Regions from separate parts of the Microbulbifer magnicolonia genome, predicted to be linked through region 3. Evidence: predicted binding sites of a transcription regulator. Region 3 holds the regulator's gene; each other region holds the start of a gene.
What was found. Region 3 encodes sigma-54, which starts transcription at its own class of promoters, with help from an activator protein. Its sites were predicted from a motif close to TGGCACANNNNTTGCNNT; they were not measured.
Positions count from the first base shown of each region.

Region 1 (7,853 bases), 290 kb from region 3:
GGGGGTAATCAGGCCGATGCGGCCGCGATAATCCGGGTGGCCGTATTCCCGCGCCGGGCCGGCGTCCCGCGCGCGCGGCAGCAGATGCCAGCCGTCGGCGATCAAGCGGCCCTCGATGGCGGCGCCGCTCAAATGATTGCTGGCGAAGAACGCGCGGTTGTCGCCGGTGCGCATCAGCTCGATAAAACGCAGGGTCACCGGCTTGTCTCTGAGCCAGCACAGAAAGTCGCGCAGGCGGCGCTCGGCGCCGTCACAGAGCAGCACCGCGTTGATTTTTGTCGCTATGCCGAGAACCAGGGCGCGGTCGACACCGGCCAGCACGCGCGGCAGGCAGTCGTGGCCGGTGATGCGGGCAAACTCGTCCCGCTGCAGGCTGTCGATGCTGATATTGAGCTGATCCAGCCCGGCATCCTGCCAGCTGTCGATGACTTTCGGCAGTTTGTAACCGTTGCTGGTGACCGCTACGCGGCGAATGCCCGGGGTGGACTTGGCGCCGGCGATGATCTCCGGCAGGTCGGCGCGCAGCGATGGCTCGCCACCGGTGAGGCGCACCTTCTCCGTGCCCAGGGCGGCAAAGGCGCGAATCACCCGCGCGGCTTCTTCGCTGGTGAGATGGGGTGCTTCGTCCGTGGCGCTATAGCCTTCCGGCAGGCAGTAGCTGCAGCGAAAATTGCAGATATCGGTCACGGACAGGCGCAGGTAGTAGAACCTGCGCCCGAAACGGTCTTCTAGCATCAAACGCCTTTCCAAGTGCGGGAGGCCGGAAGATTTCTCCGCCGACCCTGGTGAGCAAAGCTCACGGCCCGCAGGCCCTATCCGAAAACTTAGGCCTGGGGGCTCGGTGTTTGTGGATCAATGAGTTTAGTCGCGCTTTACCTGGCCGTAGCCTCCGGAAATAAAAAGCTGCTGAATGGATTCACACAGCGCCCGGCCCAAAATGCCTGGCGGCGCCACACCCGTTATTGAGGCAAACATCGTGCCATCCATCACTCCACCCATCGCGCCAGCCACCGAGGGAATTCCGCGCGCGCCGCAGTGGCAGAACGCACCACAAACAGGCTGCCACTCGCAATCCTGCACCACGGGTGTGCGACCACTTCCACAGCATCACTCGCAGCATCATTAAAAGGCGCCAGGGAAGCCGGGCAATGGCGCGACATCGCCTACTTGGCACAAGACTTGATTATGGTTTGCTACTGGCAATGAAGCCCGGCTGCACCGATGCGTGGGCCGGGCTTTTTTGTCTCGCGGTAATTCGCCCAGGATCAGACAACAGTACAGCGATGGACAGACCTCTCGGCATAATGCTCGTCGACGACCAGCCGGAACGCGCGCAGATGGTGTGCGAGCGGCTGCGCGCGGCCGGCTATCGCCTGCTCGCGCAGCTCAGCAGCGCCGAGGGCCTGCTGTTCCAGGTGGAGAGGCACCGACCCGATATCGTGCTGATCGATATCGAATCCCCCGATCGCGACATCCTCGAGAGTCTCGCGGTGATCAATCGCCAGGCCCCGACCCCGGTAGCCATGTTTTCTGCCCGCGGCAACGCCGATTTTATTGCCCGCGCCGTGCAAGCCGGCGTCAGCGCCTATATGGCCGAAGGCATGTCCGCCGAGCGGGTGACCCCCGCGATCGAGATCGCCATGGCACAGTTCCGCAGCTACCAGCAACTGCGGCTGTCCCTCGAGCGCACGCAGAAGCAGCTCGACGAACGCAAAACCATCGAGCGGGCCAAGGGGCTGCTGATGGCAAAGAAAAACCTCAGCGAAGAGGTCGCCCACCAGACTCTGCGCAACCTGGCGATGAGCAGCAATGCAACCATGCGCGCCGTGGCGGAACGGCTCATTGAATATTTACAGAGTGAAAACTGAGACGGTCATGTCGATATCCCTGTGCCCGGAACGAAGCCACATCAAATTGCTCTACCTGCGCCTCACCGACAGCGCGCCGCTGGTCGTGGCCCGGGAACAGGGATTCTTCGCCCGCTTCGGCCTGCAGGTGGAACTGCAGCGGGAGACTTCCTGGGCGACCCTGCGCGACAAGCTGATCGGTGGCGCCGCCGATGCCGCCGCGATGCTGGCTCCCATGCCGCTGACCCTGGCGCAGACACTGCCCCAGTGCGGGGAAAAACTGCTGAGTGGGCTGATACTGAGCTGCAACGGCAACGCGATTACCCTGGCGGAATCCCTGTACCGCAAGCTGTCCCTGCCGGCCGGGGAGTGCGACGGCGCGGCGGTCGGCCGCGCGCTCGCAGGATATATTCACTCCCGGGACGACACGGCATCAATAAGGCTGGCGACCGTCTATCCCTTTTCCAGCCACACGCTGCAACTGCGCCACTGGCTGCGCGCGGCGGCGATAGACCCGGACCGGGACCTGCAGATCGTGGTACTGCCGCCGGAGCAGATGCTGGACAGCCTGCGCCGCGGCGAGATCGACGGCTACTGCGTCGGCGAACCCTGGAACACCCTGGCGGCGCGCCGGGGCATAGGCGTCATCGCCACGCCCTGCAACCGCCTGCTGCCGGCGATGCCGGAGAAGGTACTGGCCGTTACCGAGCGCTGGCACATCGCCAACCCGACAACGCACCTGGCGCTGCGCGCCGCACTGCTGCTGGCCTGCAACTGGCTCGGCGAGAGCGACCAGCGCCGGGATGCCGCCGCGCTGCTGGCGCAGGAGCGCTACCTGGACCTGTCGACGGAACTTCTGCTGCCGTCACTCGCGGACCGGCTGTACCGGCGCCGCGACGCCGAAGCCGCGACCAATCCCGGCTGGCACCTGTTCGCCCACAGCGGCAACGAATTGGGTTGCCCGACCGCGAGCAAGGCCATGCAAATGCTGGAGTTGTGCCGGGACTTCTCGCCGGTCAGCGCCGGCGCCGAACAGGCCTTCCGCCCGGAGCTGTACCAGCAGACGGTGGAATTCCTGCGCTGTCAGAAATAGCGGCGCGTTGATTGAATTCGGCAGATTAATGGAATGGCACAGTTATTGAATAACGAATAAAGGAAATTGAGATTCGCGAGTCCACTCGCCGTCGAATCTATACAGGCGATTTTTCAGTTCGCCAGGCAAATCCATACACGGACAACGAAGTCCACCGGCAGCGGCCGCCAGGCCGCACCCGTGGGCTTTTTTTGTGCCCGCGGAAAAACCAATAAAAGGAAATGCGCATGTCCAGCACAACTCTGAACCTTTTTTCCTTCCGCGGGAAAATCAAGATACTCCACCTGACCTGGGTGGCCTTCTTTATCACCTTCTTTGCCTGGTTCAACCACGCCCCGCTGCTGATGGCCATTGCCGACAGCCTGGCGCTGACCAAGGATCAGGTGAAAACCCTGTTGATCCTGAACGTGGCACTGACGATACCCGCGCGCATTGTCATCGGCATGCTGACGGATAAATACGGCCCGCGGCTGACCTACTCGGTACTGCTCGCGGTCGGCAGTGTGCCCTGCTTTATCTTCGCGCTCGCCGACAACTTCGCGCAGGCGGCGCTGGGGCGCTTCCTGCTCGGTTTTATCGGCGCCGGCTTCGTGGTTGGCATCCGCATGGTGTCCGAGTGGTTCCCCGCCCGACAGCTGGGCACCGCCGAGGGCATCTACGGCGGCTGGGGCAATTTCGGCTCCGCCGCCGCGGCCATGAGCCTGCCGACCATTGCGCTGCTGTTCGGCGGCGACGCTCCCGGACACGAGGGCTGGCGCTACGCGATCGGTCTCACCGGTGCAATCGCGCTCGTCTACAGCTTTGTCTACTACGCCTCGGTGACCGACACGCCCAAGGGTTCCACCTACTTCAAGCCGAAGAAGATCGGCGCCATGGAGGTCACCAGCCCCGGCGACTTCGCACTGCTGCTGATCATGAAGGTGCCGATGTACGCGGCACTGGCCCTGCTGACCTGGAAACTGTCGGCGGGTGTGGGCATCGTCTCCGATTTCTGGGCGACCGCCATTTACGGCGGGCTCGCGCTGCTGTACCTGCTGGATGCGCGCAAGACCTTCAGTATCAACCGCGAAATCTTCAGCCATCCGCCGGCGCCGATTCACCGCTACAAATTCAAACAGGTCGCGGTGCTGAACCTGCTCTATTTCGCCACCTTCGGCTCCGAACTGGCGGTGGTGTCCATGCTGCCGCTGTTTTTTTCCGAAACCTTCACGCTGGACCCGGTCCAGGCCGGCCTGGTGGCCAGTGCCTATGCCTTTATGAACCTGATGTCGCGCCCGGCGGGCGGCCTGATCAGTGACCGCTGCGGGCGCAGGCCGACACTGCTGATCCTGACCGCGGGCCTCGCGCTCGGCTATTTCACCATGAGCCTGATCGACGCCCAGTGGCCGCTGTACATGGCGGTGGTGGCGGCCATGGCCTGCTCCTTCTTCGTGCAGGCCGGCGAGGGCGCGGTGTTTGCGGTGGTGCCGCTGATCAAGCGCCGCCTGACCGGACAGATTGCCGGCATGACCGGCGCCTACGGCAATGTGGGTGCCGTCTTCTACCTGACGGTGCTCAGCCTGGTGTCCTATCAGGTCTTCTTCCTGGTGATCGCCGCCACCGCGATGCTCGGCTTCGCGGCTCTGTTGCTGCTGGAGGAGCCCGAGGGGCAGATGGCCGAAGTCCTGCCCGACGGCAGCGTGTCCCTGATCGATGTCGCCTGACCTGGGAACGCCGGGCATTTCCGCTTCGCGCGCTGAAGGCTCCGGCTCGGCGTGCGGACCGCAGGCCCGCCCGGACGCGGCGCTGGCATTTTCCAGCGCCTCAGTCGCCGGCCGCCGCAAGTTCAATGACGACGCCTGTGCCGTCTGCAATGCGGACGGCGCGGACCTGCGCCGCCGCGGCGCCCTGGCCGCGGTGGCCGACGGTGTCGCCAGCGCCGAGGCTGGTGGCGCGGCGGCGCGCGCCGCCATCAGCGGTTTTCTCGCCGATTTCTACAGCACACCGGAAACCTGGTCGGTAAAGTACGCCGCCGCGCGCGTTCTGCACTCGCTGAACAGCTGGCTGTTTCGCCAGGGCGGCGGCAGCAGCGATATTCGTCAGGGCTGGCTCACCACCTTCTCCGCGGTGATATTCAAGGGCACCAGCGCGCACCTGATCCATATCGGCGACTCGCGCATCTACCGCCTGCGTGCGGGCCAGCTCGAGTGCCTGACCCGCGATCACAGCCGCACCCTGGGCCATGGCCGCACCTTCCTGAGCCGCGCCCTGGGAATGGATGCCCACGTGGAGATCGATTATCGCCGCGAGGAGTTGCAGGCCGGCGATATCTTTCTGCTCAGCAGTGACGGGGTGCACGATTACCTGCCGGCGGAAATCGTCGGCGAAATACTGCACGACAGGGGCGCTGCTGCCGCCCTGGCACTGGTGGACGCCGCCATGGCCGGCGGCTCCAGTGACAATCTAAGTGCGGTGGTGTGCCGGGTTCAGCGCGTTGAAACGCCGAGCGCAGATGACCTGCTGAGTCACAGCCGCCAGCTGCCCTTCCCGCCGGAACTGCGCCCGGGCAACAGGCTCGACGGTTACCTGATACTGCAGGAGCTGCACGCGAGCAGCCGCAGCCAGCTGTATCTGGCGCGGGATACGGAGAGCGGGCGGGACGAGAAAAATGGGCGGGACCAAGAAAAAAATGGTCGGGTCGGAGAAAATGGAGAGTTGCGCGCGATCAAGACCCCGTCGATCAATTTCAGCGACGACCCCGCCTATATCGAGCGCTTTATTGCCGAGGAGTGGACCGGCCGCCGCCTGGATCACCCGGGCATTATCAAGATATTTCCTCCCAAACCCGGCCGCCAGTTTCTCTACCATGTGCTGGAATATATCGACGGCCAGAACCTGCGCCAGTGGATGCAGTTGCACCCCCATCCGGACATAGAACAGGTGCGGGAAATGATCGCCCAGCTGGTCAGCGCCCTGCGCCGCCTGCAGCGTATGGAAATCGTGCACGGGGACCTGAAGCCGGAAAATATCATGGTGGCAGGCGACGGCCGCCTGAAACTGATCGATCTGGGCGGTGCCGACGGTCCCGGTTTGCGCGAACAGCTGAACCTCGACGGCGAGGCACCGCCGGGCAGCAAGAATTACGCCGCGCCGGAATACTTCTTCGGCGACAGCCCCAGCCACCGCTCGGATATCTTCTCCCTCGGCGTTATCGCCTACGAGTTGCTCACCGGCCACTACCCCTACCGCGAGCACGCGGGCTTCCACCACTACCAGCTGAAGAGCTATGCCGGCCTGCAATACATCAGCGCCCGCGAGCACCGCGACGATATTCCCGAGTGGATCGACGGCGCCCTGCGCAGGGCCTGCGCACCGGATCCCAGAAACCGCTACCCGGCGCTGTCGGAATTCGTGCACGACCTGCAGACACCGAATCCGGCTTTTGCCCGCGAGGGGGAGCGGCCGCTGATTGAGCGCAATCCGCTGCTGTTCTGGCAGATGGTCGCGCTGTTGCTGCTGCTGTCGCACCTGCTTTATCTGCTGTAGGAGCGGCGGGGCGGTCATCCGCCGGTGGCCGCGATAGATCTTTGCGCCGTCAGACATCGATCGCGGCCATGGGCCGCTCCCGGCCGGACCGCTCCTACAAATTCTGCCGCTCCCACAAGAGAAAAGGCACCATCGCAGAGCATTCATTTTCCGGGCGCACCAACTTATCGCAATGCGAACATCACCATTGACCGCCAACGCCGGAAATACCGTGTCTTTCGTCTTGGCACAAAGTTTGAATAGTTTTCAGTACCAACACAATTTACCCCCTAATGAGGCAACGGCGCCTGGACTCTTCGGCAGAAGAGGAGGCGCCCGTGCCAAGTCACCGCCCCCTCCTTCCCTGCCGAAACTACAGAATAGATGGCAGGACTATGGTCAAGCAAAAACTTATCGTTATCGGCAACGGCATGGTGGGTCACCACTTCCTCGAGCAGCTGGCCGCGCGGCCGGAAAAGGCGCTGTTCGAGGTCACCGTCTTCTGCGCCGAACCCAGGCCCGCCTACGACCGCGTACACCTGTCCGAATATTTCGCCGGCCGCTCCGCAGAAGATCTCGCCATGGGCAAGATCGAGCAGTACCGCGACTGGGGTTTCGAACTGCTGCTGAACGACGCCGCCGTCGCGATCGACCGGGAAAACAGGACAGTTACTTCTGCCAGCGGTATCGAGCAAAGCTACGACCGCCTGGTGCTCGCCACCGGCTCCTATCCCTTCGTGCCGCCAATTCCGGGCCACGAACACGAGAAGTGTTTCGTCTATCGCACCATCGAGGACCTGGACGCAATCCGCGCAGCCAGTGCAGGCGGCTCAGTTGGCGTCGTCGTGGGCGGCGGTCTGCTGGGGCTGGAGGCGGCCAATGCCTTGCGTGAACTCGGGCTCGAGGCCCATGTAGTCGAGTTCGCGCCGGGACTGATGTCGGTACAGCTGGACGCCGGCGGCTCGGCGCTGCTGAAGAACAAGATCGAGGACCTGGGTGTTACCGTGCACACCAGCACCGCCACCGAACTGATCGAGGCGGTGGACGGCCGCCTGCGCATGCGCTTTCAAGGGGAGCGTGAACTCCTTACCGACCTGATCGTGTTTTCCGCCGGTATCCGCCCGGAAGACAAACTGGCGAAAGCCGCCGGCCTCGAAATCGGCGAGCGCGGCGGTATCGCCGTCGACGAGTCCTGCCGCACCTCCGACCAGAATATTTTCGCCATCGGCGAGTGCGCCCTGTACAACAATTTTATCTACGGCCTGGTGGCCCCGGGCTACACCATGGCGCGCACCGCGCTGGCGCAGCTGTGCGGCGAAACCAGCCAGGTCTTCACCGGTGCCGACATGAGCACCAAGCTGAAACTGCTCGGCGTGGAGGTGGGCTCCATCGGCGACGCCCACGGCCGC
Region 1 is NZ_JAYEFD010000001.1:1,850,391-1,858,243, forward strand. It holds gene moaA (GTP 3',8-cyclase MoaA) at 1-735, opposite strand, end outside; molybdenum cofactor riboswitch at 724-856, opposite strand; gene RRF64_RS08090 (ANTAR domain-containing response regulator) at 1,284-1,868, shown strand; gene RRF64_RS08095 (CmpA/NrtA family ABC transporter substrate-binding protein) at 1,876-2,940, shown strand; gene RRF64_RS08100 (NarK family nitrate/nitrite MFS transporter) at 3,168-4,643, shown strand; gene RRF64_RS08105 (bifunctional protein-serine/threonine kinase/phosphatase) at 4,633-6,465, shown strand; gene nirB (nitrite reductase large subunit NirB) at 6,840-7,853, shown strand, end outside.
Region 1: RRF64_RS08100 (NarK family nitrate/nitrite MFS transporter) is a predicted target of sigma-54. The motif match lies at 2,975-2,992, and genes of this name have one in related genera.

Region 2 (7,853 bases), on a different contig from region 3:
TGCGCGACGGGAAGTCGCTCAGGTCGCGCAGATTGATATCCCGCAGCGCAGCGTACTCGGCCAGCAGCGCGCGCGCCCGCTCGCGTCGCCGCGGCTCCAGCAGGTCCGCGCGCAGGTAGGTGGTCCCGATAGTGTTCGCCTCCTCGAGCACCAGCGCCTTGCGCTGCGCGTAGCGCTCCGCCACCAGATTGAAAGTGAAGGCCAGCATGAACGCCAGCAGGCCCAGCGTCGCGGCCACGGCACTGCCGAGCGATGCGTCGCTGACATCGCCCTTGCGCGTCGACCGCCGCCCCAAGAAATGTCCGATCGCCAGCGAACCCAATACCACCAGTATGGAGAGCCAATAGATCTGGAACAGAGTGAGTGTGAACAGGGAATCGGGCGCATCCATGGCGGAACTCGGCGTTTACCATGCAGTTTGGCCCATGGTCACGATAATTGCCGTGGATTCGGGCAGGGCCGGCGGTTAGCATAGGGCCGACGCAGTTAATCAAGAACGGACCTGATACGGACTACCCCATGATACGCATACTCGGATTTCTGCTGGCGGCGTTCGCCAGCCTGCCACTGCTGGCGCAGGAAGTCGGCCAGCCCGCGCCCGACTTTTCGTTGCAGGCCTCAGACGGCAAGACCTATTCCCTGGCCGCCTTCAAGGGCAAACAGGCGGTCGTCATTGCCTGGTACCCGAAGGCCTTCACCAAAGGCTGCACCATAGAGTGCAAGTCGCTGGCCGAGAACGGCCACCTGATCCGCGAATACGACGTCAGTTACTTTATGGCGAGCACCGATGAGGTGGAGGTGAATACCAGGTTTGCCACCGAGCAGGGCGCCGACTTCCCCCTGCTGAGCGACCCCGAGGGCGCGGTGGCCAAGGCCTACGGCGTGTTGATCCCGGTGATGGGCCTGGCGAAGCGCGCCACTATCTACATCGGCAAGGATGGCCGCATCCTGAAGATCGACAACGAGATTCACCCCGCCACCAGCGCCGAGGATATTGCGCGGACGCTGGATGAACTCGGCATTGCGCGCAAGAGCTGAAAAACGGCAAGCTGCTCCGGCGGGGACCTTGCCCCGTCGGATACTACGACGGCGCGGGAATTTCCGGCCTGGCAGTTGTGGGCGCGCGCCCCACGGCATCGATGCCGTCGATGGACGCAAAAATGCCGGCACATTTATACCTCGCCCATGGATCGCGGTAGAGCGGGCTGGACGGATCCGAGTAGGCCGCGGGCATGGCTCTTTGCAGGCCACACGCATTCAATTTCTGATCTTCTTCAGGCGTGACTTTTACGATCACCAATGCCTCGGCGAGATAGTCGCGAATAGACGCCGCCAGCTTGTCCCGGTCTCCACTGACATCCAGAGCAAGCAAATAATTCATCACCTCGTTTACCGGGAAAAGATGCTCCTTAATCGCCTTTTCGCCGTCTGCGAGTGACCTGGAACAGTAGACAATCTGCCGCCCCTCGCGCATAAGCGGCTCACTAAATTTCCTCACCAGGTGATTGATGACTACCTTGCAGTCATTGACCGTCCCCAGCCTGTCCAACTTGAAGGTTCTGATCGATGCGATTATCTGGTGGCAGATACCGAGCGTGGACAGCGGCATAAATCAGCTCTTTGTGCCGCTGCGGCGCAGCAGTCGGACCCAGAATATGCCTTCGAGGACGATGCCCAGAACAACAAACAGCGCCCCACCTGCCGGAACCCCAAATATGTAGCAGGCCAGTGCGGCCAGAAGACATAGAATTGTAATTAAATGCTTTTTCATTGATCTCAATATTCTTTTCTAGTGAGATGTCTACTATTCGTGGGTAAGTCTTACACATAACGCCGCGCTCAGGGGCGGGCAATGCTATGCACCTTTGTGCGAAAATGGGAGCGTAGCGACCAGCACAAAGGTGCATAGCGTTGGCCGTCCCTTGCAGCGCTTTGTTAACCCTCGGGCTCGTGCCGATTCCTGGTGACAGGATTGCACGGATACGCTCTCTCTAAACCTTTTCTTACCAGCTCATGGAAATTTGCATCTTTTGATTCGCCGTGGAACTTCACCTCATTAGTTGCTAGGCGATCCACTAAAGCTGCATCAATTTTTTCATAAGCTTCTGGGCAATATATATACATACCTTTCCCTGACGCACTGTAATCACCGTAATTAAGGGGGCGAAATACAAAGGCTCCACCAGCAAGCCCCTTCATGTACGCCTGCACAGTGCTAGGATGTGTAATTTTTAGCCGCTGAATCTCTTCATAGGTATAAGCTGTCTCTTTTAACTCAACAGGCCTGCTGATATACAGAGCAGTAGCTGCAAACGCCAATACCAGTGCAAAGAAGAAAGCGATCTGTTTTTTCATTGCTTGCTGACTCAAAGGGTTAACATTTGATTCGTGGTCATGGTTATATCTGGGCGTATGGGCATACATGACCATGCATGCCCACATCTAGCCATAGATGAACAGATATAGCCATACTAGAGCTCCAGGCTCGCATCGATATCGGTGCATTCTTCAACCAGCCCTTCCACAATGCGGTGGCCCAGCCCCAGGGTGATTGCGCTCTCCCGGCGCATAACCCACCCCTTACCGGCTTTGCTCCAGCGGCCGCCGGACTGTTTAATCAGGCGCCGCATCGCCTGCTCTTCGTAACCGACACAGACGGCTACGGGCTCCGCCTTGCGATAGGCGTTGACGGTGGCAAGGGAAGTGCCCGGTGATGGCTTTTCGCGTTCATCGATGACCAGTTCCACCGTGGTCAGTATCTTTTTTCCACAGCCGGACTCCCGGTAGCGCACCGCACACAATCGCTTGCCAAAGCGGCGTTCGAAGCGCCTGGAGCCCAGCTGCCCGGGGCGGATGGTCTTGATCACGTTCATTTTCCCCTCCATGGGAATTTTTGTAGGTCCGCAGCTTTTCTTTAGTCTGAAGTCGCCCCGCCCTGCTTTGCGGCCTGTATTAAGAGTTTCATGATGTTGGCGGTCACCTGTTGGCGATGGGCGATCCTCAGTTCTTTCATGTACTCGGATTCATCCGGGACTATCAGTTCAGGCAGAATTTCAGCAACGGACTGGTCGCCGCTCCAGGGGACAGTTGCGCGGCTGTCAAAACTGGTGCGGAACTTGATGAACTTGTCCTTCTGCATAAACACGTAGGCATTCGAATGGTAGGTGACTTCGTCCTTGCTTTTTAGCTCAAAGGAAGACTTCAGGCCATTGAATGTCTTTTCTCCTTGTGGAACACCGAAGGTTTCCCGCGATTCTTCCGTCCTTGACGCGTAGTAACCGTATTCGACCGCGCTATCGATTTCGGCAATCACCTTGTCCATTTCGCGCTTCAGGGTGTTCTCGGCATCTTCCCAGTCGTAGTGATCAATCGGGTAGATATAGAGATCGATATTGTCATCGGGGTACTGTTTATTGGTGTATTCCAGCATGGTTCCGAGCATCGGCTCATCGAATACTTTTCTTGCGGTGAGGACAAAGTTCTTGGTCTCTTCCGGGGCGACCAGACTCAATTCGTAGTTTGTCGCAGTGCCCGGCCTGACCGAGGCACAGGAAGCAGTTAAGACACAGGCAATCAGTATTATGATTTTTTTCATTATTCTTATCCTTTTTTCCGCATTCACCTTCGGATAGGTCGCTGCGCCTTTTTAATCCATCAGTATCGGGACTGTTTATAGCGAATTACGGATAGAGTGTATAGCGCACCGGTGCTGGGCCCCGTCAGCTGCCGGCAATTGCAGTCTGCGAGATGATCATAGGCGGACAGGGCGGACAGGAAGCACAGGGAGGGAGAGCCGATATCCCGTGGCGGGATATCGGTATAGAAGAGGAAAGCTGGCAGTCGCTCAGTCGTCGTCGCCGTTCATATCCAGTTCCTTGAGCTTGCGCGTCAGGGTGTTGCGCCCCCAGCCGAGCAGTTCGGCCGCGTCGCGCTTGCGCCCGGCGGTGTGCTTGAGGGCGATTTCGATCAGCGCGCGCTCGAAGGCCGGTACCGCCTCGCTGAGAATTTCGCGGCGGCCGGTGGCGAGGGCCTGGTCGGCCCAGAGACGCAGGGATTTCTGCCAGTCCTGCGGCGTTTCGCCGACGGCGGCCTGCTGGTGCAGTTCCTGCGGCAGGTCCTCGATATGCACTTCGCGGCCGGAGGCCATCACCGTGATCCAGCGGCAGGTGTTTTCCAGCTGGCGCACGTTGCCGGGCCAGTCGAGTCCGGCGAGGTAGTCCTCGGTTTCCTTGAGCAGGATTTTCGGCTCCACCCCCAGGTCCTTGGCGGCGGCGTTGAAGAAGTGGCGCACCAGGCGCGGGATGTCCTCGCGGCGGTCGGCGAGCCGCGGGATATGGATGCGGATCACATTGAGGCGGTGGAACAGGTCCTCGCGGAACTTGTGCTCGCGCACCAGCCGCTCCAGATCCTGATGGGTGGCGGCGATGATGCGCACGTCGACCTTGACCGGTGTGTGGCCGCCGACGCGGTAGAATTCGCCGTCGGCGAGCACGCGCAGCAGGCGCGTCTGGGTCTCCGCCGGCATATCGCCGATCTCGTCCAGGAACAGGGTGCCGCCATTGGCCTGTTCGAAGCGGCCGGCGCGCTGGGAGCTGGCGCCGGTGAAGGCGCCCTTCTCGTGGCCGAACAGTTCGGACTCCATCAGGTCTTTCGGAATCGCGGCCATGTTCAGGGCGATAAACGGCTGGCTTTTGCGCGGGCTGTGATTGTGCAGCGCCTGCGCCACCAGCTCCTTGCCGGTGCCGGATTCGCCGTTGATCAGCACGGTGATATTAGAGTGGGACAGGCGGCCGATCGCGCGGAACACCTCCTGCATCGCCGGCGCCTCGCCGATGATTTCCTTGCTGCCCTTGCCGCTCTCCAGCGCCACCTGTTCATCCGCGCGCTGCTCGCTGGCATGCGCCAGGGCGCGGCGGGTGACGGCCACTGCCTCGTCGACATCGAAGGGTTTCGGCAGGTATTCGAAGGCGCCGCCCTGGTAGGCGGCTACCGCGCTGTCCAGGTCCGAGTGCGCGGTCATGATGATGATCGGCAGCGCCGGGCGCTCGGACTGGAAGCGCTGCAGCAATTTGAAACCGTCCGAGCCGGGCATACGGATGTCGCTGATCACGACGTCGGGCGAATCGCTGTAGAAGTCGTCCAGCGCGCGATCGCCGCTCTCGTAGCACTTGGTCTCGATGCCCTCCCGCATTAGCGCCCGCTCCAGCACCCAGCGGATCGACCGGTCGTCGTCAATAATCCAAACGCGATTGCTCATGCTCTAGGTTCCCGTCAATTTCGAATTCAGTTTATTGCGGCACACGGATGTGCCGCCGCTGGCCAACGACCAGCGCGAGCCCGCGAAATACCAACAGATCGACGCATCTGTGTGCGTATTTCGCGGGCGACGATCAAATAAATCACGCATGATTTATTTGATCTAAAGGTCACCAGAAAGGGGCAGGTAGATCTGGAACACGCTCTGCCCGGGGCGGCTGTCGCATTTGATCAGCCCCTGGTGCTGATTGATGATGTTCTGCGAGATGGAAAGCCCCAGGCCGGAACCCTCGGCGCGCCCGGAAATCATCGGGTAGAAGATGCGCTCGCGGATGTCCTCGGGAATGCCCGGGCCGTTGTCCTCGATCTCGATGCGGCACACCAGCGCGCAGTGGCGCCGGCCGATGGTGAACTGGCGCTGGATGCGAGTGCGCAGAACAATTTCACCGCTGGCGAGGCCGATGCTCTCGTCGATCGCCTGCATGGCGTTGCGGGCGATATTCAGCAGCGCCTGGATCAGCTGCTCGGCGTCGCCGGGAATATCCGGGATCGAGGGGTCGTAGTCGCGGCGGATATGCAACTCGCCGTCGCACTCGGCGTCGATCAGCTGCGCCACCCGCTCGAGGATCTCGTGCACGTTGGTGGGTTTCAGCTGCGCCGGCTGGCGCGGGCCGAGCAGGCGGTCGACCAGATTTCGCAGGCGGTCGGCCTCGTCGATGATGATCTGCGTGTACTCGGCCAGCTCCTCGTCCGGCAGCTCCCGCTGCAGCAGCTGGGCCGCGCCGCGGATGCCGCCGAGCGGGTTTTTCACTTCGTGGGCCATGCCGCGCACCAGGTTGCGCGTGGTTTCCTGGGCGCTGATCAGCGCGTCCTCGCGCGCGATGCGCAGCAGCCGGTCCATGGACTGCACCTCCAGCAACAGCAGCCCCAGCTCCGGTACCGGGCTCACCGAGTAGTCCACGGTGGCCGTTTCCAGATTGTGCAGCCGCCAGGTGGCGCGGCGCACCGTGTATTTCTCGCCGCTGGCCAGGGCGCTGCGCATCGCCTTTTGCGCGGCGGTGGATTCGTGCACCACATCCGCCAGCGGCTGACCGCTGACGCGCGCGCTGGACGCGGCGAGCAGGTCCTCGGCGGCGGAGTTGAGGTAGCAGAGCAACAGGCTGTCATCCAGCACCAGTACGGCGGAGGTCAGACTGTCGAGCAGCTGGCGCAACTGGCGGTCATTGAGCATGCAGTAGTTTCCGGTTCAATCGCGGGCAATGAGCGGACTTGCGGTCCGCAGGCTGCCAACTTCGGTCAATAGGCCGTTGTATTCAGTCAGTGCAAGAAGCAAACCAAAATGGCGCACAAAAATGCCGGGAGCATTTTTGGTCAGCTTCAGCTGACCCCGTAAGGGGCGGGGCCCACGGACGGGCCCCGCACTAAAATGCCGGGAGCACTTTTGGTCAGCTTCAGCTGACCCCGTAAGGGGCGGGGCCCACGGACGGGCCCCGCACTAAAATGCCGGGAGCATTTTTGGTCAGCTTCAGCTGACCCCGTAAGGGGCGGGGCCAAAGAGGGGACCCGCCCCTATCGGAACGCGGCCGGTGCAATATCGGGCCGGCACGCGAGCGTGCGCACCATTATGGTGCGTAGATCAAAAAAACGCCAGCTTGGATGCACCGGAAAGGTGCCGGACGGGGATATAAAAGGGGAGAGGGGCCGGGCGCGCCGGCCCGGCGGTGGGGTTCAGTCTCCGCGGCGCCGCTGCTGTTGCTGCTGGGGCAGGCCGGGGGCCACCGGCGCCTGGGGTGCCTGCGTCGCCCGCGGCGCGGCTATGTCCGGCAGGGTGCCGCCGGGGCGATGCACGTAAATGGTGATGATCTGCGACTGCGCGAGGACGTTGCCGCGATCGTCGGCGAGTACGGCCTGTACGCTGTGGCTGCCGCGTTCGAGCGCGGAGATATCCAGGCTGGCGCCGGAAGAGCCGCCGCGCCAGGGCTGGCCGTCGATCACCGCGAAGAAGTGGGAGCCCTCCGGATAGACCGGTCTTACGTCCACCTGCAGCGCGATTGCGCGCTGGCCCGGCGGAATGGTCTCACCGTCCTGCGGACTCACGATGGCGATGTCCACGGGACCCTGGAAGCCGCGGTCGGCATCGCTGTCCCTGTCCGCATCCCGCGGCGACAGCTTGCGCACCGGCAGCGGCCGCGGCAGGGCGATGGGCTGCACATTGGTGGGGCCTATCCGGACCTTTTCCGCCTTGCCGTCCACCGGCGGGGTGTCCGTAAATACCACGCGGCCGTCCGGGCCGACGGTCTTGTAGATGGTGCTGCCGCCCTGCGGCTCGTCCGCGCCGTCGCCGCCGGCGATGGCGAGAAGAGGGGCCAGGGTCAGTGCCAGTAGCAGTGATTTTCTTTCCATGTGTATCGATCGCGGCCAACGGCCGCTCCTACAGGGGCTACAGGAGGTGGTTGCAACACACCGTTCAGTAGAGGCTAGTGTACCCGCAATAAAAAAGCCCGCACCAGAAAGGTGCGGGCTTTTTCGCAGACGCTGTGTACTTCCGGATTATACGGAGTAGTACATGTCGAACTCGACCGGGTGCGTGGTCATCG
Region 2 is NZ_JAYEFD010000002.1:845,423-853,275, reverse strand. It holds gene RRF64_RS13055 (bestrophin-like domain) at 1-391, opposite strand, end outside; gene RRF64_RS13050 (peroxiredoxin family protein) at 520-1,038, shown strand; gene RRF64_RS13045 (hypothetical protein) at 1,082-1,609, opposite strand; gene RRF64_RS13040 (hypothetical protein) at 1,613-1,771, opposite strand; gene RRF64_RS13035 (hypothetical protein) at 1,936-2,355, opposite strand; gene RRF64_RS13030 (hypothetical protein) at 2,472-2,873, opposite strand; gene RRF64_RS13025 (hypothetical protein) at 2,915-3,595, opposite strand; gene ntrC (nitrogen regulation protein NR(I)) at 3,845-5,257, opposite strand; gene glnL (nitrogen regulation protein NR(II)) at 5,420-6,487, opposite strand; gene RRF64_RS13010 (DUF4124 domain-containing protein) at 6,985-7,659, opposite strand; gene glnA (glutamate--ammonia ligase) at 7,807-7,853, opposite strand, start outside.
Region 2: glnL (nitrogen regulation protein NR(II)) is a predicted target of sigma-54. The motif match lies at 6,576-6,593, and genes of this name have one in related genera.

Region 3 (7,853 bases):
CGACCGCTGCGCGGCGGTCGCCTGCTTGGCGTAACGCCCCATCACGCCCCGGGCGATAAAGTCAAAGTCCACCACCGGCGTCAGCACGCCTTCCACCGCGCTGTAGTAGCGCTGCGGATCGGAATTCATGTACTGCGCATTGGAGCGAATCACACCCAACAGGCTCTGGGACACCCCTTCGATCATGATGTAGGGGTCCTGGGCGGCGCTGGCAGATGGCGCCCAGGCGGAGACCAGCAGGGCGCAGAGGGCAAACTTGACCCACCGCACGAAACCCAGCCGACCATTTATTGAAGATGCGTTCACAAAAATTCTCCCGTTGGCAAATCGTTCCTTGGACGCACATGGCGTAAATAAGTGCCATGGCGACGCCGTTTTCTGCGGTTTTCCGCCGTACTTCGCGAATCTGTCCATCATCCACTGAGCGACAGAGCTGACAGAGGCGGCGGCAGACTATACCATGGCCGCGCCCACCGGTGTGGCGGCACGTTGCAATCCGGCGGCCGCCCGGCGCCGCGAGCGCCGTGTTTCACCGAATTCAACAATCCGGATAGATAGAGGTTAGCACGACGAACCGCGGGCCAGCCCACCCCGAGATCCGCACCGGTCGCGGCGACAAGGCCAGAGCGGGCGAGACCCGGCGCCAGCGCGGTCGTTGGCGGCCGTTTCGCCGCAGAACGGCACTTTTGTGAGTACCTACACTCAATAGAAGCGAATTACCAGAGACACTCAATGACCCAGGACCTGATTTTGCAAGCGGGACGCCGCACCGTATTGATGGAAACAGAAGCGGTGGCCGCGCTGGAGCACAGAATCAACGACGAATTCAAGCGCGCCTGTGAACTGATCCTGCAGTGCCGCGGGCGCGCCATCGTGACCGGCATGGGCAAGTCCGGACATATCGGCCGCAAGATCGCGGCCACCCTGGCCAGCACCGGCACGCCCAGCTTCTTCGTGCACCCCGGGGAAGCCAGCCACGGCGACCTGGGCATGATCACGCGCGATGATCTGGTGATCGCCATCTCCAATTCCGGCTCATCCGCGGAAGTGCTGACGCTGCTGCCGCTGCTGAAGCGGCTCGGCATCCCGATGATCAGCATGGCCGGCAAGGCGGACTCCCCGCTGGCCCAGGCCGCCGACGTCAACCTGGACATCGCCGTGGAAACCGAGGCCTGCCCCCTGAACCTGGCCCCCACCTCCTCTACCACAGTCACCCTGGTCATGGGCGACGCCCTGGCCGTTGCTCTGCTGGAGGCCCGCGGCTTTACCGCCGAGGACTTCGCCTTCTCCCACCCCGGCGGCGCCCTCGGCCGGCGACTGCTGCTAAAGGTGGAAGACGTGATGCACGCCGGCGACGAACTGCCGCAGGTCTTCCCCGAGACCCTGCTCTCCAAGGCGCTGCTGGAAATGACAAGCAAGGGCTTCGGCATGACGACCGTGGTCGACCACAAGGGCACACTGCTCGGTGTGTTCACCGACGGCGACCTGCGCCGCGTGATCGACCACAAGGTGGAGCTGGACAGGGCCAAGATGGAAGAAGTCATGAGCCGCCGCCCCAAGACGGTGTCCGCAGAGACCCTCGCCGCCGAGGCGCTGCGCATCATGGAAGACCACAAGATCACCGCCCTGGTGGTGGAGGACGAGGCGCACCACCCCGTCGGCGTGCTGCATATGCACGATATACTGCGCGCCGGGGTGATTTGACCCGGGAGCGCGGAGCTCCAGCTCCGCATGCGGGCCACAGGCCCGCCCTTGGTGGATGCGCTGCGCTTATCCACCCTACGACCCGAAAAGTTTATTGGAACTTGATGCGAAGGCGCTGATGCCGGTGGCCGTTTGCGGGACCTTTCACGGCCAGGGATGGCCGTGGAGAGCGTACAGGGATGTATTCACTGCGTGTCCCGCAAACGGCCACCGGCAGCAGCGCCGCCCGACTGTTTATATAGGAACACCCGTGACTGCAGAAGAAAAACTCAACGAAGCCCTGAAAAAAGTCCGCTGGCTGATACTGGACGTGGACGGTGTGCTGACCGACGGCAAACTCTACTTCGACAACAATGGCAACGAGCTCAAGACGTTCAACACCCTGGACGGCCACGGCATCAAGATGCTGCAGAAATCCGGTGTGGGCGTGGCCATCATTACCGGCCGGCGCAGCGCGGTGGTGGAGCGGCGCGCGCACGACCTGGGGGTCGGCAAGCTGATCCAGGGCCGCGAGGACAAGTTCGCCGCGCTCGAGGAACTGTTCGCGGACGAGCCCTGTCGCCTCGAGGATATCGCCTATATGGGCGACGACTACCCCGACCTGCTGGTGATGACCCGCATCGGCTGCCCCATATCCGTACCCGACGCCGCGCCGCCGGTGCGCGAGCGCGCGCTGTGGGTCACCGCCGCCCGCGGCGGCGAGGGCGCGGTGCGCGAAGTGTGCGACCGCATCATGCAGGTCCAGGGCACCTTCGATGCCGCCCTGGCACCCTATCTGCCCGCAGGCCCGGGAGAACACTGATGCGCACCTGGCTGCCACTGGTCGTCGTCGTGCTGCTGATCAGCGCCGGACTCTGGTTTTCCGAGAGCCCGCCCCAGCAGCTGCTCGGCAAGCAACCGACACCACAGCAGCAGAAGGGCGCCGCCGACCTGGTGATACGCGACGCCAAGACGCGCCACTTCAATCAGGAGGGCACCCTCGCCTACCGGGTGGACGCCGACCAGATCACCTTCTTCCAGTTCGAGCGCCGCGACCGCGCCGACCTGACCGAGCCGCGTATACTCTTCTACCAGGAACACGAGCCCAAGTGGCGCACCGAGTCCCGCCGCGGCGTCGCGCACAACAACGGCGAGCGCGTAGTGCTGCACGGCGACGTCCTCATCACCGAACTGCCGAAGCCGGGTGGTATCAAACTGAACACCCAGAGCATCACCATCAAGCCCCGCGAGGAATTCGCCGAGACGGACAAAGTTGTTACCATTACCGCCGGCCCGAACAGCACCACCGGCAGAGGCCTGCGCGCCTTCCTGAAAGAAGACCGGGTGGAAATCCTCTCCGACGTAAAGAGCAGCTATGAAACCGAGTAACCTTTGCCGCCACCTGCAGACCCTCGCCAGCGCCGCCCTGCTCGCGTTGACCGCCCAGGTTCAGGCGCTGCCCGATGACCGCGAGCAGCCGATCCGCGTGCAGGCCCAGAAACTCGAAGCCGACCGCAGCAAGAACCTGTCCATATACAGTGGCGACGTGGTCATCACCCAGGGCTCACTGCAGATTCGCGCCGACCGCGTGGAAGTGCACGGCAATGCGCAGGGTGAAATCAGCCGCGTGATCGCCACCGGCAAGCCGGCGCACTTCCAGCAGCAGGTGCAGCAGAGCCAGGATCCGGTCAAGGCGCGCGCGCGGCGCATAGAGTTCACCGTCACTTCCGACGAGCTGCACCTCGTCGGCGACGCCCACGTGGACCGCGACGGCAATACGCTGACGGCCGAGAAGATCGATTACGACCTGAACAGCGAACAGATGCAGGCCCAGGGCCAGGCGGGAGAGGGCCGCGTGGAGATGATCTGGAAGCCGGAGAAAAAGGAAAACGGCCAGCAGGCCGGCGACACACAGCAAGACCAATAACTCGGGGCGCAATCGCCCTCGGGACTCGGAAAGAACACCTTAGCCAGATGCGAAGGCCCCGATGCCGGGGGCCGTCCGGGAAAAGCGCCTGCGGCCGGAATGCGGCCCGATGAGGCTATTGAGCAACGGTCACCGGCAACAGCACCGTCCAGGGCCAGCTCCAGCTCCAGCTCCAGAGCCAGAGCCAGAGCCAGGGCCAGGGCCAGGGCCAGAACCAAATTCGGAACACACTATGCCAACGCTGAAAGCGTTACACCTCGCCAAACAGTACAAGAAAAGAAAAGTGGTCCAGGACGTTTCCGTCAGCGTCACCAGCGGCCAGATCGTCGGCCTGCTCGGCCCCAACGGCGCCGGCAAGACCACCTGCTTTTACATGATCGCCGGCCTGGTACAGGCGGACGCCGGCCAGGTGCTGATCGACGAGGAGGATATCACCCGCCTGTCCATGCACGGGCGCGCGCGCAAGGGCATCGGCTACCTGCCGCAGGAGGCCTCGGTGTTCCGCCGCCTGTCGGTGCGCGACAACATCCTCGCCATCCTCGAGACGCGCAAAGACCTGTCCCGCGCCGAGCGCCTGCAGCAGGTGCAGGAACTGCTGCGGGAGTTCAATATCACCCATATCGAGAACAGCCTCGGCATGGCCCTGTCCGGCGGCGAGCGGCGCCGTGTGGAAATTGCGCGCGCACTCGCCACCGACCCGGACTTCGTGCTGCTGGACGAGCCCTTCGCCGGCGTCGACCCCATCTCGGTCAACGACATCAAGCAGATCATCCGCCACCTGCGCGACCGCGGTATCGGCGTACTGATCACCGACCACAATGTGCGCGAGACGCTGGATATCTGTGAGACGGCCTATATCGTCAGCGAGGGCCACATCATCGCCGCCGGCACACCGGCGGAAGTGCTCGCCAACCAGCAGGTGCGCGAAGTGTATTTGGGACACGAGTTTACGATTTAGGCCCCGCGCAAATCAGCGGTCACCGTTTCCCGCCGGTGACCGACACTTCATCACCGCCGCCCGACACCCACCGCAAAACCAAGCTGCCGTTCCGGCACAGTTATTGCTTGTAATCCGCCGATCGGAGGGTTAGTCTGCAGCGTCCTGGATTTCCAGAAGATTCATCCGCCGCCTCGGTCTGCAGTTCCCCACTATGAAGCAGTCTCTCCAGTTAAAGCTCGGCACCCAGCTGACCATGACGCCTCAGCTGCAGCAGGCCATCCGGCTGCTGCAGCTGTCGACACTGGATCTGCAGCAGGAAGTGCAGTCGGCGCTGGACAGCAATCCGCTGCTGGAAATCGACGGCGACGAGCACGCCCACGGGGAGCCACTCCAGGAACATCCGTCGCCGGAACACACGACGGCCGCCGAAGCTGCGGACGGTGGCGGGGAAGGCGAGAGCGACTGGAGCCAGGACATTCCCGACGAGCTGCCGGTGGACACCCGCTGGGAGGATATCTACAGCGGCGGCAGTTACAGCGGTGGCGACGGGGACGAACTGGCACTGGAACAGCGCAATTCCGCGCCGGACAGCCTGCAGGACCACCTGCTGTGGCAGCTCAATCTCACCACCCTGTCCGAACTCGACAAGCTGATCGGCGAGAACCTGATCGACGGCATCGCCCCGAGCGGCTTCCTGGAAACACCCCTGAGCGAAATCGCCGCCGCGCTTGAGGCCGAAGAGGACGAAGTCCTCGCCGTGCTCAAGACGATCCAGCAGTTCGAGCCCGCCGGCTGCGGTGCCCGCGACCTGCGCGAGTGCCTGCTGCTGCAACTGCGCCAGCTGCCGGCCGCCACGCCCTGGCTGGAGCAGGCACAGACGGTGGTCGAGCGCCACCTGGATCTGCTCGGCAAACGCGACTTCCGCAGCCTCAGCCGTCGCACGCGGCTGAACGAGGCCCAATTGGGCGAGGTGATGCGCCTTATCCAGACGCTGACCCCCTATCCCGGCGAGGCTTTCGGCGGCGAGGAGCCGCAGTATGTGGTGCCGGATATCATCGTTCGCCGCCGCGAACAGCGCTGGCTGGTGGAGCTGAATCCAGAAACCACCCCCAGGCTGCGCATCAACGGCGACTACGCGGCCCTGATCAGGCGCGCCGACAACTCCAGCGACAACAATTTCCTGCGCGACCACCTGCAGGAAGCACGATGGTTTCTCAAAAGCCTGCAGAGCCGCAACGAGACGCTATTGAAAGTGGCCTCCTGCATCGTCGAGAAACAGCTGGGATTCTTCGAGCTGGGTCCCGAGGCTATGAAGCCCATGGTGCTCGCCGATATCGCGGAAACCATCGGCATGCATGAGTCCACCATTTCCCGGGTCACCACCCAGAAGTACATGTTCACGCCCCGCGGGGTCTTCGAGCTGAAGTACTTCTTCTCCAGCCACGTCAGCACCGACTCCGGCGAAGATGCCTCCTCCACCGCCATCCGTGCGATGATTCGCAAGCTGATCGACGCCGAAACGCCGCGCAAGCCGTTGTCCGACAACAAGATCACCCAGGAACTGGACAAGCAGGGCATCCAGGTCGCCCGCCGCACCGTGGCCAAGTACCGCGAGTCCATGGGCATCCCGTCTTCCAGCGAACGCAAGCGCCTGATTTAGCGCCGCTTGCCGACCAGACAGCGCACCCGACCGGAATGGCCACAACGGCGGCCGTGCGGCCCCGGCATCCCGACACCCGTTCAGCTGCCCTGTCAGCATCCGGCAACAATTACCGCGCCGCGGTCACCCCAAATGGTGTCGACCCTAGGGGAAACCCTGGTCGCAAACAGCCGGGCGCCCATTGCCACCCGGACCGCGACCAATCTCCGAACTTTGAGTGTATCCTTCCATTCTGGCGCACTTCCTAGTAGGGTTGCCGCCCAAACGGAAGGTAGTGCCGGTATGAGATGCACCCGATAAGGAGAAATCCATGCAGATCAACATTAGTGGCCACCACGTCGATGTCACTCCGCCCATGCGCGATTACTGCGAATCCAAGCTGGAAAGGCTGTCCCGACACTACGACAACATTACCACTGCCCAGGTAATCCTATCCGTCGAAAAACTGATTCAGAAAGCCGAAGCCAGAGTGCACATCAACGGACACGACCTCTGCGCCGGCTCCGAAGACAAAGACATGTACGCGGCCATCGACGCGCTCGCCGACAAGCTGGACCGCCAACTGAAGAAACACAAAGAGAAGTTGCAGAACCACCGCTGAACTATGACATTGGAAGCATTACTCTCTCCCCGCCTGAGCCTTTGCCATCTGGCGGGGAGTAGCAAAAAAAAGTTGCTGCTCAATATTGCCCAGGCCATTGCCGAACAATATCCACAACACGACTCCGACACTATCTTCAACCAATTGATCGCCCGCGAGCGCCTCGGCTCAACCGGTATCGGCGATGGCGTTGCGATTCCCCACTGCCGTCTGCCCGGCTGCGAGCGGCCGATCGGCGTGCTCTGTACCACCGATCCAGCCATTGATTTCGACGCCGCAGACCGCCAGCCGGTAGACCTGCTGTTTGCCCTGCTGGTCCCCGAAGACGCCGAGCAGGAACACCTGGAGACCCTGGCCGAGATTGCCGCCCTCTTCTCGGACAGCCGCGTAAGGGAAAAACTGCGCCAGGCCCAGAGCGGCGATGAGCTTTACGCACTGGCCATCGACAGTGCCGCCGCTGCATAATCTGTAACCGAATAAGCAGAACGCTCCCCAGTGACGGGATCGGCGCTACCACCGCTCCAAATCACTTAACCGGGGCGGCATGTTGCGTGCCGGACACAACGCGCTGCGTGAAGAAAGGAATTCCCCTATGCGTTTGGTAATTATCAGTGGTCGCTCGGGCTCCGGAAAAAGCTCGGCGCTGCAGTTGCTGGAGGATGTCGGCTTCAACTGCATCGACAACCTGCCCGCGAGCCTGCTGCCCGAACTCGTCAAGCGGGTGCGCGAACAGCCGCCGATCGACGAAACCCAAAACGCTCTGGACAATTCCCAACGCGCGCTGGGCAGCCCCCGCCTGGCCCTGGGGATAGACGCGCGCAATCTCTGGCAGGACGTGCAGCAGGCGCCGCAGGTGATCGAATCACTGCGCGCGAGCGGCGTCCAGTGCGATGTGATCTACCTGGATGCGCGCGCGCCGGTGCTGGTACAGCGCTTCAGCGAAACCCGGCGCAAACACCCCCTCAGCGACAACCGCACCCACCTGCTGGAAGCCCTCAACCGGGAAAAGGAGCTGCTCGCGCCTATCTCCGCAATGGCCGAC
Region 3 is NZ_JAYEFD010000001.1:1,561,237-1,569,089, forward strand. It holds gene RRF64_RS06880 (MlaC/ttg2D family ABC transporter substrate-binding protein) at 1-306, opposite strand, end outside; gene RRF64_RS06885 (KpsF/GutQ family sugar-phosphate isomerase) at 733-1,704, shown strand; gene RRF64_RS06890 (KdsC family phosphatase) at 1,955-2,506, shown strand; gene lptC (LPS export ABC transporter periplasmic protein LptC) at 2,506-3,072, shown strand; gene lptA (lipopolysaccharide transport periplasmic protein LptA) at 3,059-3,610, shown strand; gene lptB (LPS export ABC transporter ATP-binding protein) at 3,843-4,568, shown strand; gene RRF64_RS06910 (RNA polymerase factor sigma-54) at 4,762-6,210, shown strand; gene hpf (ribosome hibernation-promoting factor, HPF/YfiA family) at 6,521-6,811, shown strand; gene ptsN (PTS IIA-like nitrogen regulatory protein PtsN) at 6,815-7,276, shown strand; gene rapZ (RNase adapter RapZ) at 7,404-7,853, shown strand, end outside.